3 regions of the Caballeronia sp. LP006 genome follow, and region 3 is predicted to be linked to each of the others. Evidence: predicted binding sites of a transcription regulator. Region 3 holds the regulator's gene; each other region holds the start of a gene.

Region 1 (5,897 bases), on a different contig from region 3:
TTTTTTTCGTGGCAGCGCGATTGTTCAGGCGCACGATCTGGCTAGTACACCTTCGAGTGGATTGACCGTTCAAATCTGCGGTGACTGCCACCTGTCAAACTTCGGCGGGTTCGCGACTCCCGAGCGTGCGCTCGTATTCGATCTGAACGATTTCGACGAAACCGCACAAGGTCCATGGGAATGGGACGTCAAGCGACTCGTCGCGAGCGTGGCGGTCGCGGGCAGGCATCTGGGCCACGGGCGTGCGGGCTCTGAAGCACTCTGCTTCGAAGCGGCCCAGAGCTATCAGCAGCACATGCACGAGTATGCCGAGATGGGCGTGCTGGATCTTTGGTACGAACGAATTACGTTCGACAGGATGTACGACGATGTGCAAAACGAAGACGTGAAACGTCGGATCAAGCGCGGTAGCGAACGCGCGAGCCGGCGCACGCATGAAAAGCTGCTGCCGAAGCTCGCCGATCGATCGGGCGATGCCTGGCGAATTCGCGACGCGCCGCCCGCGATCTTTCATATTCGCGGCGCAAGCACGCTCGTCGACGAGGACGACGAGTGGATGAAACTCGAAGGCGATTCGCACACGATCCTGACTCCGCTCATACGCGATTACGTTTCGACGCTGACAACCGAGCGCGCCGCGCTTTTGTCGCAATTCGCGCTTCAGGACATCGCTTTCAAAGTGGTTGGAGTGGGAAGTGTCGGAACGCGATGCTTCGTGTTGTTGCTTACCGATCATCTTGGTAAGGCGCTCTTCCTGCAGTTGAAAGAGGCATCGACGTCCGTGGTGGCGCGCTACGTCGGCGCGACGAAACATACGCACGACGGGCATCGCATCGTTCACGGGCAACGCCTGATGCAGGCGGCGAGCGATCCTTTTCTAGGCTGGGCGTCGGGCCCGGTTGGACGCCCGCTTTATGTTCGCCAACTGCGCGACATGAAAATATCCGCCGACCTCGAAACATTCAGCGGCGAGGCCTTTCGCGGATACGCGTCGCTATGCGGCTGGGCGCTCGCGCGCGCGCATGCCAAGGCAAGCGGCTGCGCGCTTGAGATTTCCGGCTATCTGGGTTCTGGTGATCGCATGGCGGAAGTGCTCGTCCGATACGCGAGCTCCTATGCGGATCAAGTCGAAAAAGATTACGACGCGTTCCGCTTGGCCTGCCGCAGCGGCAGACTTATGGCGCGCACGGATGCGGACATGGCGGCGGACTTTGCCGCCTGATGACTAGCGATGTGCGGCGTGCATCGCTCGCATGTCAGTGTGCGGCGATGGCCAGTTGCGGTCGGCCTTGTCGTGCAGCGCATTCGTAGGCGTCGACGGCGAATGCGAATACTGCCGGCAAAGCGTCGGAAGAGGCGACATCGACCACGTCGTCGGTTTCGGGGAAATGGAAGTCGTCGGGGCGGGCAAAAAGTTCGCGCAACGCAGCCTCGTGCCGGCCAGCGAAGCCCAGGTCCGCCACGGCTTCCGCTTCGATGGCGTGCAGCAAACGCCAGGTCAACGGGACGCCCAGATCGATGTATCGGCCCGCAATCTGCCGCGTAATGCGTTCCAGATCTTGTACCGCACGTGCAAACTGCTTCCTGCTGAGATGCTCGCCGTTCGACTCCATGATTCGCCCCTTCCGACTGGTCTTTGTACTGTATAAATATACAGTACTTGCCGCCATGAAAGTAGGGTCTCGCCAGTCGCCTTGCGTGTATGTGCGGTTTCGCTTATGGGCGGTTCAGTCCTGCGTGGGAGTGCGCGGCGAGTCACGTAAGGCGGCCGCGCGACGCAGACGGATGCTACGTCTTCGCAGGACGCGCCAGAAATTTATGCGCATAAAGAAGTGCCATGCCACCGTTGCTGTGAGCGGAAGGAAGAGGCGGAGCATCTGCTCGCGGAAAACCGCAGACTTGCGAGTCGGGCCATTACCCATGTATAACCACGAGCAAAGCCTTTGCTTCGCCTCGCCCGACATTCCTGATGACATGACCGTCGTCGGCAGCGTAACGTGCGGTTTCCCCTGCCTTAAGTCGCTTCGCAGCACCCGACGCTTCAATTTCGATCGCGCCATTTAGCACCGTCAAATGCTCCCGCGTGCCTGGCTCATGCGCGTCGGAGATAAGCGCCGCGCCCGCATGCAACGTGAGCTCGTACCATTCGAATTTCCCAGCCAGCTCAATCGGTCCCCACACGCGAAGCTGATAGCCGCCGTTATCACCATTCAATGTCGGAATCTCATGCGGACCCGCAACGCGTATGACGTCACCGGCCTTCTGCTGCGCAAATAGCTGATCGAGGCTGATACCCAGTGCGTTCGTTAGCCGCCACGCCACGGCAATAGTTGGATTGGCCTTGTCCCGCTCGATCTCCGATAGCATCGATTTCGAAACGCCAGCGGCGCGGGATAAGTCATCGAGTGTCAATTTCCTTTCATTGCGTAGACGCTGAATCTGCTCGCCAACGCGTGGTGGCGCAGTTCCGCTGCCTGAGGAATCACCAGCCTTGCCGCTTGTGACAGAACTTGTCATGAACGCTGCATTCCCTTAGAGTGTTCGATATACTGGAAATCGGTTCGAAATACCGAACCTGTCCAATGCAATGAATGAACTATAACAGGGCTAAAGGTGTGGCCGAGCCTGGCTGGTCCGCATCGACTCCTAAACAGCCGGATACTGGAAAGATGCCGATGAAAGACCGATACCTCTCCCATTTGCGAACTACGCTTAACGAGATTCGCGCCGCCGGGTTTTACAAAAGCGAGCGGGTCATCGCTAGCTCGCAATCCTCGGAGATCCGCCTTGCCAACGGGAGCACCGTCCTCAATTTTTGCGCGAACAATTATCTCGGTCTTGCGAACGACGCTCGCTTGGTCGAAGCCGCAAAAGCCGGACTTGAAGCAGATGGCTTTGGCATGGCATCCGTTCGCTTTATTTGCGGAACACAAACAGTCCACAAAGCGCTCGAACAACAAGCCGCGAAGTTTCTCCACTCCGACGACGCCATTCTTTACTCAAGCTGTTTTGACGCAAACGGCGGGCTCTTCGAGACGTTGCTGACCGAGGACGATGCAATCATCAGCGACGAGTTGAACCACGCGAGCATCATCGATGGCGTGCGTCTTTCCAGGGCAAAACGCTTGCGCTACAAGAACAACGATCTTGTAGACCTCGAAGCGCGCTTGAAGGAAGCCGATGCAGCCGGCGCCCGCTTCAAATTGATTGCAACTGACGGCGTGTTCTCGATGGACGGCATCATCGCCAATCTCGCTGGCATCTGCGATCTGGCTGAACGCTACGGCGCGCTGGTCATGGTCGACGACTCGCATGCCGTTGGATTCATCGGGGAGAACGGACGCGGGACGCCCGAGTATTGCGGCGTGCTCGATCGAATCGACATCATCACGGGTACGCTCGGCAAGGCGCTCGGTGGTGCGTCAGGCGGATATGTGGCTGCGCATCAGGAGATCATCGACTTGTTGCGGCAGCGCAGCCGGCCGTATCTGTTCTCGAACACGCTTGCGCCGAGCATTGCGGCTGCGTCGCTGAAAGTGCTTGAGTTGCTGGATAGCGATGAAGGCGCCGCGCTCCGGCGACGCGTTCGCGAAAACGGCGCGCGGTTTCGGCAAGCGATGACCGCTTTAGGTTTCGATCTAGTGCCCGGCGAGCATCCGATCATTCCCGTCATGCTTGGCGATGCCCAACTTGCTTCGAAGATGGCCGACGCGCTTCTCGACGAAGACGTTTATGTGATCGGTTTTTCATACCCTGTCGTGCCCAGGGGCCGCGCGCGCATCCGCACGCAGATGAGCGCCGCCCACACCGCCGAACACATCGACCGCGCAGTCGATGCATTCGCGCGCGTGGGCCGCTCGCTTGGTGTGATCCGTTAGGACTCACGCTTCGCAGGGTCCTTTATGCGCATAAAGTCAGGACACGTCCCCCGACCTTTAGATGCACGGCGCGGTCACAAGCAGCGCCGCGACACAACCGCCCGGAACACCAACAATGAAAGCACTCGCCAAACTCGAATGCGCCCCCGGTCTTACCTTGACTCACGTCAAGCGGCCGGAGGTCGGACATAACGATGTCCTCATCCGCATCCGCAAGACTGCAATTTGCGGTACTGATATCCACATCTGGAAGTGGGATGACTGGGCGCAGAAGACGATACCGGTGCCGATGCACGTCGGCCATGAATATGTCGGTGAGATCGTCGAGATGGGACAGGAAGTCCGCGGCTTTGCCCTCGGCGATCGCGTTTCCGGCGAAGGTCACATCACATGCGGATTCTGCCGCAATTGCCGCGCAGGTCGCCGTCACTTGTGTCGCAACACCGTTGGCGTCGGCGTGAATCGCGAAGGCGCGTTTGCCGAATACCTCGTGATTCCTGCCTTCAACGCGTTCAAAATTCCGCCCGATATCTCCGACGACCTCGCCGTGATCTTCGACCCCTTCGGCAATGCGACGCACACTGCCCTTTCGTTCAACCTTGTCGGCGAAGACGTGCTGATTACCGGCGCCGGACCCATCGGTGTAATGGCCGCCGCCATTGCGCAGCACGTCGGAGCGCGTAATGTCGTCATTACGGACGTCAACCAATATCGTCTCGAACTTGCCCGCAAGATGGGTGCAACGCGAGCGGTCAACGTTTCCAACGAAAATTTGCGCGATGTCATGCAAGAACTCGGCATGACCGAGGGGTTTGACGTCGGCCTGGAAATGTCCGGCGTACCGAGCGCTTTCACCGCCATGCTGGAAGCGATGAACCACGGCGGCAAAGTCGCTCTGCTCGGCATTCCACCCGCGCAAACTGCGATCGACTGGAATCAGGTTATCTTCAAGGGTCTTGAGATCAAAGGCATTTACGGGCGTGAAATGTTCGAGACTTGGTACAAGATGGTCGCTATGCTGCAAAGTGGCCTCGATCTTTCGCCGATCCTCACGCATACATTCCCCGTCGACGACTACCAGCGCGCGTTTGACACCATGCTTTCGGGCAACAGCGGCAAGGTCGTGCTCGACTGGACCGCGGCGTAAGGATCAGCGCTTCACTGCTTCTCTTTTGCGAACTCGGCCTGAATGGCGACGTGAACATCGTCGCCGACTGCCGGATACCACGTCGTCAGTCCGAACTGCGCGCGGCTGAAATGACCGTCGGCCGAGAAGCCTAACGTTTCCAGCTTGGTCAGTGGATCGACCGAATGCCCGTTGAACGTGACATCCAGAGTGACGGGTCGTGTCGTTCCGCGAATCGTGAGATTGCCTGCCAGTGTGCCCTTGTCGTTGCCCGTACGCGTGAAGCCGGTGCTGACGAATTCGATGTTCGGATAACGCGCGACATCGAACATGTCGGGGCCCTTCACCATCCGGTCGAGCAACGGCACATTCGTATTGACGCTCGCGGCGTCGATAGTCACATGCACCGTGCTCCCCGTCATGCCATCCGCGCTCCAGTCGAGCTGTCCGGCCGTCTTGTCGAAACGCATGACAAAGCGCGAATAATGAAGATGATCGACGTCGAAGCTCACATTCCAGTGATGCGCATCCAACTGATAAATCCCGGGCGGCACGCTCGATTCATTCGCGGACACACTGTGCGTGACGACGGCAAGCGGCGTGCATCCACTCGTTGCGATCAACGCGAATAGCGCGACGCATTGCAAGCTTTTCCAAACTTTCATCGACTGTATCTCCTCGACGCGCGAAAAACGAGTTTCCTCCGAAACAGAAAAGTGCGCATTCGTCACGTGCGTGTCAGTTCATCACACGAAAATGGCACGATCAGGTAGAGTTCGCGACGACCTTCATCTCGAAAATAAGACGCCTAAATCATGCGCTCATGGCCACTCTGTTTCCGATTCGCTCGCGCCGCGTGTGCGGCGGCGCTCGCTGCCATCACGGTATCTTGG
Region 2 (5,897 bases), on a different contig from region 3:
GCCAACCCGGGCCGTCCGCTGGACGGATGATTACGTTGCCTCGTGTCTCATTGTTGGTCGGCATATTCGGCATCGCGACAGTGATTTGGCCGAGGCGGTGGATGGGTACCAAGGTTGGTATCGGCTAGAACAGGCGCAATGTCAGTTCGATGCGCGTTCGAGCATTCCTGGTCGGTATGGATTTCGGGCCTTTGGTGCTTGGCAACCCTGCCGGCGCTCCTCCGTCATTGGACCGCAACAGCTGACGTGGATGCGTACGGGACTACCAGGATGGGACAGTGAGACAGTGCGGAACGGCAGAGTGTCGCGCAATGGCGATGCGACAACTACCCCTTGGATAGTTTTGCTTTTAGATTGTAAGAAGTTGATTTACAAACATTTTTTTCAAGTGACCAGTGCCACCATTAGTTTGCTTTTAGATGAGCCTAACGCTGCCTACGCCCAATAAGGGACATATCGAGCATACCGGCGAGAGGTAGACTCGGAATCATCTAACTTAATCTTTCCGGCTTCGAGCGTTTGATTAATGATCGCCGAAACAACTTCGACCTTCGTTGAGGGTAGTCGAAAGCGTTCTCTGAGGCCTTGATTCGACATGCGTCGATTATTCACGTACTCCAGCACGCAGTGCTGATAGCACGCTCGAATCCGGTCGCCCTTACTCATGTCCTTGAAGTCCTGATGGGCGAACATCACCGATGTCGTCCGAACGTTTCCAACCCGGAAGTCCGGCGCGGGAAGTTGGTATATCTCAGAAGCGGCTATGACCTTGTCGATCCCGCTCCCCTTTTCTTCACAGACCCCCATCCTGCGCATGATGTCGGCAAGACGTTCATTGCGGGATCGATATTCGTCGATGAAGCGCTCAAGCGGAATCGGAGGGATGCCCGGATTGGAAATCTCGACCCGATCTGCATACATTTCGATCATGACCGACATGCCTGTGAGCGAGTAGTCCTGATGCACGAGTGCGTTCGCGATCAGCTCGCGCAGCGCCTGCTTGGGAAACATGCGAACTTCCTCACGCAGCGCCTGCTCGATGACGTGATTTTTCGGTGCAAGACTGTGAAGCATCGAAAGCAACGGCTCGAAGCCAAGCGCATATCCTTCTTTTCCGATTTGATCGAGCTTCGTTTGTACCTTACTCGTGCCTTCGTACACGACCAGTCGAAAAGCCTTGCGCGAAACGGAAAGCGGAAAGGCCTCAAGGTGCTTCGCAAGAAGAATCGCCCCAAGGTTGGAGATCGTCCACGCCTCACCGATTCGATGAATCAACTGCTCCCCTTCCAGCCTGGCGAGCACAGCGCTCTGATTGGTCGGATAGGGCATCCCGATCAGATCGAAATAGGCCTGCGAATCAAGTAGCGCGACCACCTGTTCGGAAGTGCATCCGGACATGGCAGCCTCGGAGAGCCATTCTGCCTTTCCCTCTGAAAAGATCTCGCGTAAGCGGTCTTCAGTCATGGGAACAAGTTCGTGAGTCGATCTCATCCAATACGCCCCATCGAGACTATATGCGGTCCCATTGGGTCGACTCGGAACGTGAAAGATCAATACACGACCGTCGGCATGTGCGAACTCTTCAACATCAACCCGAAACCGAAGGGCGCTGAACAACTTACTCGCGACATCCGATGGATCTTGAAACGCAGAAGTACCCACCACGCGGCGCGGGTGTTTGTCCGACACGCCGAAGATTAGGTTGCCGCCACCCTCATTAGCCAAGGCTACGCAGTAGCGCTTCAACTTAGTAAGGTCGTACTGCTCCTTCGCCTCTTTGAACTCTAAATGTTCACTCTCAGAGGGTGCGGACAGCCAGCGATTCACCTGATCCAACGTCGTGCGCATGTGATTTCAATAAGGAAGAAACAGTCTGGTCGAGAACCGTGAGCCAGCGGTGGGGGCAGGCGCATTATCTCATCTTGTGGTGACCGACCCGGGCCGCCCATCGCGTGTTGTGTGTTGCCTCCCGTCTGTCGCACTTGATCGTAGATCACCGTTCTCGCTAACATGTCGATGCATGGAGTGACGCCGGATGATGCAGAGAGGAAATGTCGTGGAACCATTCGATACAGCAACCCGCTGGCGCCAGGCAAACGGTTATGTAGGTCGCGCCGGCGTTGTCGTGATATTCAACGGCGACGTGCAGAGTTGGGTGAATAGCCTCCGCAATCCTGACCACTGGCAACCGGGATGCGTTGCAGTCGACGAAGACGGTCGCACTTGGACATCTATCGCCGGAAACGAGCGCAACGGCGCGTTGATGTGGCTCCCGAACGATGAGCTGCGATGACCGCACGCAAAAACCGTTCGATTTACGCTGCGAGTCGATGTTCGTAGTAAGGCCGGTCGCGGTCTTCAAGAATGGCATACATCGCGTCCAAATCTGATGATGTCGGATTCAACCACGCCGCGATGTTCTCAGGCTTGATCGGAATGATGCAGCGATCATGACCGGCAGCTTCGACTTCCGGAGGCGGCTCGTCTGTGATAGCGGCGAATGACAGCAAATCAGGTTGACCGGGCGCGCTCCAGTGAGACCACAAGCAGGCCACGTGCAGCAGTTGACCGTTGCTGGGACAAAATTCCAGGACGACGTTTTCTTCTCGATCGTGCGTCTCAAGTAGAGTATTTTCGTTTCTTGCGCGTTTGACGTTCTCGTAAAAAACGTCCGCTAACATGATGCCGTGCTTTACACCAAAGCACGGCTTCCAGAAGCATTCCAAATTATCGAAACGCGCATTATATGTTCCGGGGTACTTAATATCGTAGTTGTGGGCTTGCCGGCGATGCGGAATTTATAGCGCATGGGCTTCACCACGTACCTGCCGTCTTCCATCACCAGCACCGGTGCGTAGCTCTCGGGGAAAATTCGTAAGTCGCGCCGCTTCGAGTCCGTTCGATGGATGTCTTCAAGTCCGCGGAGCGCGTTCTCGATTTTGTTCGTAGCGATGCGTTTGTCTTCTGACGCGACCTTCGTGACTTTTGTCTCCAAAGCACGCTCGGCCTTGGTAAGTCGCGTCCGTTGTTTGAACAGCTCTTGCTCGAGCTTTGTGGTTTGCTCGGCGTTGAATGCTTCGATGGCGGTTTTAATCTGCCGTTCAAGGTCAGTCTGCGGATCGCGGAAATTCTCATCGATCGCCTTCGGGATTTTCGCTTTGCTACCCTCGGCCCGTTCGAAGTAGAGGCGTGCAAACTCCTCGATGCCCATGTGGGCACCGAAGGTCTTCACGTACTTCCGAAAATCCGCCTGGATTTGGGCCGAGTAGCACATGCATCATCTCCTTGATCGATCGGTGGGCGGGCTGAGTCGCGGGCATGCTCGTCAGAGCGATTCCTTGCACACCTTCATCATCTTCTGGACCACGGTGCTGGCGTGATTGAGCGCCATCTCGCTCGTGAACAATGCCTGCACGTCACGCTGCCGCACGGCGATGCCGGCCTCCTTCAATTCTCGTTTCGCGATTTTCAGCGCGAGCTGACCGAGCAGCACACGATCGAGCCAGTCCATCGAAACGACGTTTCGGACCAGCCAGATTCGACCGCTCTCCACGAGATGGTCGATTCGCCACTCACACGTCAACGTGTGGGATGCGGCAACGGTCGCCACCAAAAAGCACAACAGGTCGGCGCGCGCGCCAGGAATGTAATCGATGTCGAGTTGGTCCATTGCTCTGCCCGCTCGGTCCCCCAGATTGTTGATGCCTTCTGTTCACTTCCTGCAACTGCGGGCAACACGACACGTTTCAACCGTCTGCGTTCCGTCACCTACGCTGGCTACAGCGCACGGCCGTTCCAACGCATGAGCCGTCGCATCCTTTGCAGTAGCGACGATTGTGCACGCTGTCGTCGGCCGTCCAGCAGTTGAAATTGTCGATCGATTGGGTGCCGATTGTCCGGCCCGCTTCCCGTGCGAGAAATGTCGGCTCGCCAGCTTTGCCGCGTGCGATCGCCTCGTCAATGGTCGCGTCACCGAAAGCGTCGCGCAGGCTGGAAACGAAGTCTGCGATCTCCGGCATCGGGTGCTTCCGTACAAGCATATCCATTCGCGCCTCCAGGAGCGACCTTTAAAGGGGCAATTCACTGCTGCTAATTTTGAGTTACGATACTGTACAAATATACAGTACTTCGTCCAGACCTAGCAGCCATGGCCGCTCTGCCAAAAGACATCTCGTCAATCCACGAAAGCTTGTGGCGCGGCCACCAACTCGCCCGTGCCCACGGCAAGACCGTCGACACCGGCTACGCGGCCCTGTCGGCGGAGCTGCCCGGTGGCGGCTGGCCGATCGGCGCGCTGGTGGAGCTGCTGGTTCAGCAGCCGGGCATTGGCGAGATGCGGTTGCTCAAACCCGCTCTGGTCGCCGCGAGCAAACGGCCGGTCGCGCTACTGCAGGCGCCTCACGTGCCGAACAGCTTGGCGTTCGCCTATCTGGGCGTGCCGCTGGACAAGCTCATGTTGTTGCGCGCGCCGAAGACGGCGGATGCGCTCTGGTGCGCCGAGCGCGTGCTCAATGCCCGAAGTTGCGGCGCGCTGCTTGTCTGGCAACAGCACATCCGCTCTGAAGCGTTACGACGATTGCATCTGGCGGCACAGGCGACAGAGACCTTGCTGATTCTGGTCCGACCGCTTGCCGCCGCTCAGGATTCGTCACCAGCAGCCCTGCGGCTCGGTGTGCGACCCGCCGACGGCGGCCTCGACGTCGATGTCATCAAGCGACGAGGCCCAACTCGAACCGATCAACTGTCCATCCATCTCCAACCATCTCCGATTCTGCTCAGTCCTCATGGCCGTGTTCGTCGCCATCTTCCTGCCCCGGCTTTCGCTGGAAGTGTTCCGGCCGAGGTACTCACCTCCGACTAAGCACGGCTGTGTGGTACTGGAACGCGACAAAGTCATCGTGCTGGACCAGGCAGCAAGGGAAGCGCGCGTGATGGTGGGGATGAAGCGCGGCGGGGTCACGACACTCACCGCCGACGCGCTGATGTACGACCGCACCCCTTTGCGGGAGCTTGATGTGCAGCGCGAAGTCGCGTTCGCGCTGCTGCGTTTCTCGCCTCAGGTGGCGGTGCGGGAAGAAGAAACGATTCTGGTCGACGTCACCGCCAGTCTTCGACTCTTCGGCGGCATCCGACGCGTGTGCCGGCAGATCCAGGAGGTGGTCAACGCGATCGGTGTCACTGCCCGAATGAGCGTCGCACCGACGGGGCAAGGTGCCTGGCTGCTGGCCAAACGCGGCCGCCGGCGCGTGCTCAAGATGGGTTCGCTCGAACGCTATCTGGGACAGTTGCCTTTCGTAATCGTCCCCGAAGTCCGGTCATTCGCCGATTGGTTCAACGGACTCGGGTGCCGCGTGCTCAATGATGTTCGTCGCCTGCCGCGGGCAGGTCTCAAGAAGAGGTGTGGCGTGGATTTACTGGATTCTCTTGACCGCGCCTACGGCCTGTCGCCCGAGCTCTACGAATGGCTGGAGTTGCCGCCCTCGTTCAGTGCACGTACCGAGTTGCCCGATCGCGTCGAACATGCAGAAGCCATCCTCTTTTCAGCGAGGCGCCTGATTGTCCAGCTGTGCGGATGGTTGAGTGCGCAACAGCTCGCGCTCACGCAGGCGACGATCACGCTCGAACATGAACGCGGCCGGCAGGCGATTGAGCCGACGACGATCGACATCGCGCTGGCTGAACCGACGTGGCACGAGGAACACCTTGTTCGACTGTTGAAGGAACGGCTCGGTCGCATCGACCTCGAAGCGGCCGTCATCGCAGTACGCCTGACAGCGTCCAAAGTCGAGCCGGCGGAACCGCCGAGCGATTCGCTGTTTCCTGATCCCGGCGGTTCAGCCCAGGACCATAATCGACTGATCGAACTGCTGGTGGCGAGGTTGGGCGTCGAAAACGTC
Region 3 (5,897 bases):
TCGGCGGCCAGCGCCTGCGGATCGGGTCCGTAGATTTCGATGACGTCCGAACCGATCACCGATTCGATCAACTCGCGCGGCCTTCCTTCCGCGAGCTTGCGGCCTTCCTCGATCACGCAAAGCCGGTCGCACAGGCGTTCGGCCTCTTCCATGAAGTGCGTCGTGAGCAGAATGGTTTTACCGCGCGAAAGCAACGAGCGCAGGCGTTCCCAGATCAGATGGCGCGCTTGCGGATCGAGACCGGTGGTGGGTTCGTCCATCACGAGCACGTCGGGATCGTTGACGAGGGCACGCGCGAGCGTCAACCGCCGCCGCATGCCGCCCGACAGTTCGCCGACGCGCGCTTGGGCCTTGCTTTCGAGGCGCGCGAATTCGAGCAACGAAGGCACGATGGCTTCCATGCGCGCGCCTGCCAAGCCGAAATAGCGGCCGAAGACGAGCAGGTTTTCGCGCACGGTGAAGTCGGGATCGAGGTTGTCGAATTGCGGCACGACGCCCACGCGTTGCCGCGCGAAGCGTGCGCGCGCTGGCACGGGTTCGCCGACGAGACGGATCGTGCCGCTGTCGGGCGATGTAATGCCGAGCAGCATCTTGAGCGTCGTCGTCTTGCCCGCGCCGTTCGGGCCGAGCAGGCCGAAGCACTCGCCAGGCTGAACGTCGAACGACAAGCCATCGACGACACTTCGCTTGCCGTAATGTTTTCTGACTTCGCTGAATTCGATCGCTGGCGCCGCGTTCGAGTTCGCGCCAGCTCGGTGATTTATGTCGGTCATGCGGCGGTCCTGCGAGGAGAAAACTCAGCCGGTTAGTGTAATCCAATGCACCAGCGCGGCGCTTTGCATGCAAGCGCATGCATCGTTCCTGTGATCGAAGCGTGCATCGCTTCTTCCTGTTGTTTTGGCAAATGGCGCCGCAAGCCTGTCCGGCAAGGCTCGCACGCCTCTGGCACGGTGTGCGCTAGCGCTTGTTGCCGTGTAAGCGTTTTCCATCGTTGCCACGCATGAGGCGACCTACCATGATGAAGATGCGCCGCACTCGATTTGCCGACACCATCGGCTACGCGGCAGGGAGATCATGATGTCAGGCTATCGAAAAATCCTGTTGTGCTACGACGGCTCCAGAGAGGGCCGCAAGGCGTTGCGTCAGGGCGCGAATCTCGCGCTTGCCTTGAACGCGGAGACGCACGTGCTGGCGGTGGTGGATATGCGTTCGAGCATTGCGCAAAGCGCCGGTCTTCTGACCGACATGGCATGCGGACGGTTCGAGGATGCCGCACGCGATATCCTGCAAGAAGGCGTGGAGTGGCTGCGCGAACGCGGCTTGCAGGCGCAGGGGCATTTCGCATTCGGGCATCCGATCGATGAAATCGCCACGCTGGCGGAAAGTCTCAAGGTCGATCTGGTCGTGGTCGGCCATCGATGCCGCAGCGGTCTCGCGCGCTGGTGGATGGGCGCGGGCAACACACCGCTGCTCGATCGCGTGTCATGCAGCATATTGGTTGCGGTTTGTCAGGCAGGTGAGTCGGCCGAAGCGGAAGATGAGGCGGCTTATGCGGCGAAGCCGGACCGGGCCGAAGTAAGTGTTTGAGGATAGCTTTGCGCGATGAGGCTGGCCTGCGTCGGCCAGTGCTCTTTTGCGCTATCAGCGCCAGCTGCCGTCTCCTTGCGTGACGGCCGCGCACGCTTAACGCCGCAAAAAATGCCATGAAGCGCTTACCGGCACTTTAATGGTTGTCCAACAACGAACTCACCCGTTCAAATCAACCGCAACCAGCTTCCACGTTATCAACCCGTACCGATGAAAGATCGCGGAGTACCGCGCATCGCCGGCACCGTGCTGGTAGGTCACCACGAACGTATCGAAGCTGCGATATCCGGCCGTGGTCTGCGGTGGTTGTCGCGGCGGTTCTTGAGTCGCAACCATGCTCGATGCCGCTTCCGACGGCGGTGAACTCGCCGCCGCCTGACCGTCTCGAACCGGTGGCACGACATCGGGTGGATGCTCGCCTGGATCTCCCCGCGGCGGAATGCCATTCAAAATCGCGGCGACGCCTTCGGGCGTAGCGTAGGAATCCACCAGCGGCCCTACGAGCGCCGCGCCGATCATTGCACCGATGATCGCGAGCGGATTGCCGCTCTTCTGGATATCGACGCGCCGCGTCAGCAGTGCGCCGACTTGCTCTTTGAGACTTTCACGCAGTGCAGGGAAGTCGACGTATTCGTTGACGGTCTGTGCATCGCGCGCATCGGCCGCGTGCTTGACGCGGTTCAGCGCGATATAGGGCGACGCATAGACAAGGCTTAACCCTGCAACGATGAAGAGAATGACGAGCGCGGCGACGAAACAACGCGTAGTGCGGGACATGCGAAGGAACGACCCCTGGCGTGACATGGGTGACATGAAAGAACGATTGACCATGTTCACGCCGGATATATCCCGAGCTTCATTCCTTGCAGCCGATAGATTGCGGACTGCCTGCATTGCACATAACTCAAATTCACTCGGCAAACGCTCGACCGCGCTCAGGCCAGAATGCCGCTGCTAACGCCGGCGCGTTCCTCGTCGATACACCGGTCGATCATGCGCGACACCTCGCCGATATTGCCGACCATGATTACCCGCGACTCACTGCGATACACCCGCACCGGCGCGCGCTGTTCCGATTCCGCATGCACCGCGCTATTGAGCGACACACGGGCGAAGGCGGGTTGACGCGACGGCAACGCGGGCATCTCGTCGAAGAGATCGGGCGCCGCTTCAGGTCGCGCCACGGCGCATGAGATCAGCGAGCGCAAATGACGCAGACGGCCAAACTGACGAAAGGGCAGCAAACGGGCGAAACGTTCCATGATGACTCTCCAGACGGCGGACGACAGACGACAGACGATAGGACGCACCGCGGCACGCCGCGAGCGGTGGCCGTCATGCTTGTAATTTTTGAAACGTGCCGCGTCGCGCGAGGGCGAGGAGGCGAAGCGGGCGGCGATGTTGACGCGCCGCGCGCTCGAGTCGTGCGTTAGAACTCGCCGGAGCGGATGAGCCCGACCGCGATTCCTTCCAGCGCGAAGTCACCGCTGCCGGAGCGCACGAAGATGTTTTCGTAGTCGGGATTCTCCGCGACCAATTCCACGCCATCTGGCCGGCGCTTCCAGCGTTTCACCGTGACATCGTCGCCAATACGCGCGACCACGATCTGCCCGTCTTTCGCTTCATTGCGCTTCTGTACGGCAAGCAGGTCGCCGTCGAGAATGCCCGCGTCGCGCATGGACAAGCCGCGCACCTTCAGCAAATAGTCGGGCTTGCCCGAAAAGAACGCAGGGTCGCACGCATAGTGTTGCGAGATATGCTCCTGCGCAAGGATGGGGCTGCCCGCCGCAACGCGCCCGACCAGCGGAAGCGACAACTGCATGATGCTCTGATGCGGCAAGGTGAACTGATGCGGAAGATCGTCCGAACGGTCGATGCGCGCGGAGCCTCCCAACAGGCGGATGCCACGCGACGAACCCGCCGCGAGTTCGATCACGCCCTTGCGCGCCAGTGCCCGCAGATGTTCCTCGGCGGAGTTCGCGGAGCTGAAGCCAAGCTCGGCAGCGATCTCGGCACGCGTGGGCGGAAAGCCCGTGCGGTCGATGGCTCGCTGGATGAGCTCGAACACTTGCTGCTGTCGCGCGGTAAGTTTTGAGGGTTTGGTCACTTGCTGGAGCCTCGGCGCACTGTATGGATGGACAGATGACTGTATTTTTATACAGTATTTCGCGCTTTTCAAGCTTTACTTGAAGTTCGTCGCCAGATCCTTTACTGACAAGGCTGCAGCGCGCTCGAACCGTCTCTACTTGCCTCTCAAACCGCGAAATAACCCGCTTTAGCACTTTTGTATCTAAAAAAGTGAGAAACAATTATTTCTAATCATATAAGCTCGCCTTTAGACTGATTCCGTCAATTCGATAAGACGGAGAACGGGGAATGTATAGCATCAGGGCTGGATTGAAGGGCGGCGCGAAACAACTCTTTGCCGCGCTGGCGATCACGGCGGCGAGTTTCGGAATCTCGGCCACCGCGCACGCGGACACGTCGTTTCTGAACGTCTCGTACGATCCGACGCGCGAGTTGTATCAGGACTTCAACCAGGCCTTTGCGAAGAAGTGGAAGGCGGACACCGGCGAAACGGTCACCTTCAAGCAATCTCATGGCGGTTCCGGCGGCCAGGCGCGCGCGGTTCTAGACGGGCTTCAGGCAGACGTCGTGACGCTTGCGCTTGCTTACGACATCGACGCGCTCGCCTCCAAGGGCATCGTCGGGACGGACTGGCAGAAGCGTCTGCCGGACAATGCATCGCCGTACACGTCGACCATTGTGTTTCTGGTGCGCAAGGGCAACCCGAAGGGCATCAAGGACTGGGACGATCTCACCAAGCCGGGCGTGTCGATCGTCACGCCGAACCCGAAGACCTCGGGCGGCGCGCGCTGGAACTATCTGGCGGCGTGGGCGTATGCGCAACACAAGCCCGGCGGCAACGAAGAGACCGCGAAGGAGTTCGTGACCAAGCTCTACAAGAACGCAGGCGTTCTCGATTCCGGCGCACGCGGCGCGACCACCAGCTTCGTGCAGCGCGGTCAGGGCGACGTGCTGATCGCATGGGAAAACGAGGCGTTCCTGTCACTCAAGGAATTCGGTCCGGAGAAGTTTCAGATCGTGGTTCCTTCGGTGAGCATTCTGGCCGAGCCGCCGGTGGCGGTGGTGGACAAGGTCGTCGACAAGCACGGCACGCGCAAGCTGGCCGAAGCGTATCTGAAGTATCTGTATAGCGACGAAGGCCAGCAGATCGCGGCGCGCAATTTCTATCGTCCGCGTTCGGACAAGGTGCCCGCAGAGCTGACCAAGCAGTTCCCCAAGCTCAAGCTCTACACCATCGACGACACCTTCGGTGGCTGGACCAAAGCGCAGAAGACGCACTTCGCGGACGGCGGCGTGTTCGATTCGATTTATCAGCCGCAGTAAGCAGGCAAGAGACCGGGCGCCGCGAGGCGCTCGAGTCGCAATGAAAGCGGCCGCAAAGACGGCCGCGCATGACGAGACAAAAAAACAGTGCGCTTATCCCCCGGCGCCGAAGGCAGGACGATCAAGGATGAAGCAAAGATGACAACGTTCACTTTCCGAAAGCCGAGTGCGTTACCCGGCTTCGGGCTGACGATTGGCATCACGGTGGCTTACCTGAGCCTCGTGGTGCTGATTCCGCTTGCGGCGACCTTCGCCAAGACCGCGACGCTCGACTGGGCGCAGTTCGTTCGCGCCGTCACCGGGCCGCGTGTGCTGGCGTCGTATCGACTCACGTTCACGGCGGCGCTCGGCGGGGCGGTCATCAACGCGATCTTCGGCTTCCTGGTCGCATGGGTGCTCGTGCGTTACACGTTCCCGTTCAAGCGTGTCGTCGATGCCATCGTCGATCTGCCGTTTGCGCTGCCGACCTCCGTTGCCGGCATTTCGCTTGCCGCCGTGTACGCGAGCAACGGCTGGATCGGGCAGTATCTCGCGCCGCTCGGCATCAAGGTGGCGTTCACGCCGCTCGGCGTGCTCGTGGCGCTGACGTTCATCGGCTTGCCGTTCGTCGTGCGCACGGTGCAGCCGGTGCTCGAAGACTTCGAGCGCGAACAGGAAGAAGCCGCCGCATGTCTCGGCGCCACGCGCTGGCTGACGTTTCGCCGCGTCGTGTTGCCGGCGCTCTTTCCCGCGCTTCTGACCGGTTTCGCGCTTGCGTTCGCGCGCGCGCTCGGCGAATACGGTTCGGTCATCTTCATCGCGGGCAATGTACCGATGAAATCGGAGATCACGTCGCTGCTCATCATCACCAAGCTCGAACAGTACGACTATGCCGGCGCGACGGCCATCGCCGTCGTGAT

What was found. The regulator LexA, encoded in region 3, represses DNA repair genes until DNA is damaged. The targets are predictions, from matches to a motif close to ACTGTATNNNNATACAGT.
Region 1: a site for LexA is predicted at 1,641-1,658, ahead of P9250_RS15420 (DUF2471 family protein). Genes of this name have one in related genera too.
Region 2: a site for LexA is predicted at 4,108-4,125, ahead of imuA (translesion DNA synthesis-associated protein ImuA). Genes of this name have one in related genera too.

The regions. Positions count from the first base shown of each region.
Region 1 covers NZ_JARTVW010000004.1:1,179,395-1,185,291, forward strand. Annotated here, with positions in the region: gene P9250_RS15415 (DUF2252 domain-containing protein) at 1-1,222, shown strand, start outside; gene P9250_RS15420 (DUF2471 family protein) at 1,257-1,613, opposite strand; gene P9250_RS15425 (helix-turn-helix domain-containing protein) at 1,915-2,517, opposite strand; gene P9250_RS15430 (glycine C-acetyltransferase) at 2,676-3,878, shown strand; gene tdh (L-threonine 3-dehydrogenase) at 3,994-5,025, shown strand; gene P9250_RS15440 (YceI family protein) at 5,037-5,669, opposite strand; gene P9250_RS15445 (hypothetical protein) at 5,820-5,897, shown strand, end outside.
Region 2 covers NZ_JARTVW010000006.1:403,546-409,442, forward strand. Annotated here, with positions in the region: gene P9250_RS32430 (ATP-binding protein) at 436-1,848, opposite strand; partial or broken gene P9250_RS32435 (SOS response-associated peptidase family protein) at 2,316-3,274, opposite strand; gene P9250_RS32440 (hypothetical protein) at 3,326-3,670, opposite strand; gene P9250_RS32445 (hypothetical protein) at 3,765-4,046, opposite strand; gene imuA (translesion DNA synthesis-associated protein ImuA) at 4,148-4,861, shown strand; gene P9250_RS32455 (DNA polymerase Y family protein) at 4,785-5,897, shown strand, end outside.
Region 3 covers NZ_JARTVW010000005.1:1,971,991-1,977,887, reverse strand. Annotated here, with positions in the region: gene nodI (nodulation factor ABC transporter ATP-binding protein NodI) at 1-773, opposite strand, end outside; gene P9250_RS25800 (universal stress protein) at 1,078-1,587, shown strand; gene P9250_RS25795 (DUF2939 domain-containing protein) at 1,747-2,364, opposite strand; gene P9250_RS25790 (hypothetical protein) at 2,523-2,849, opposite strand; gene lexA (transcriptional repressor LexA) at 3,017-3,694, opposite strand; gene P9250_RS25780 (sulfate ABC transporter substrate-binding protein) at 3,964-4,998, shown strand; gene cysT (sulfate ABC transporter permease subunit CysT) at 5,137-5,897, shown strand, end outside.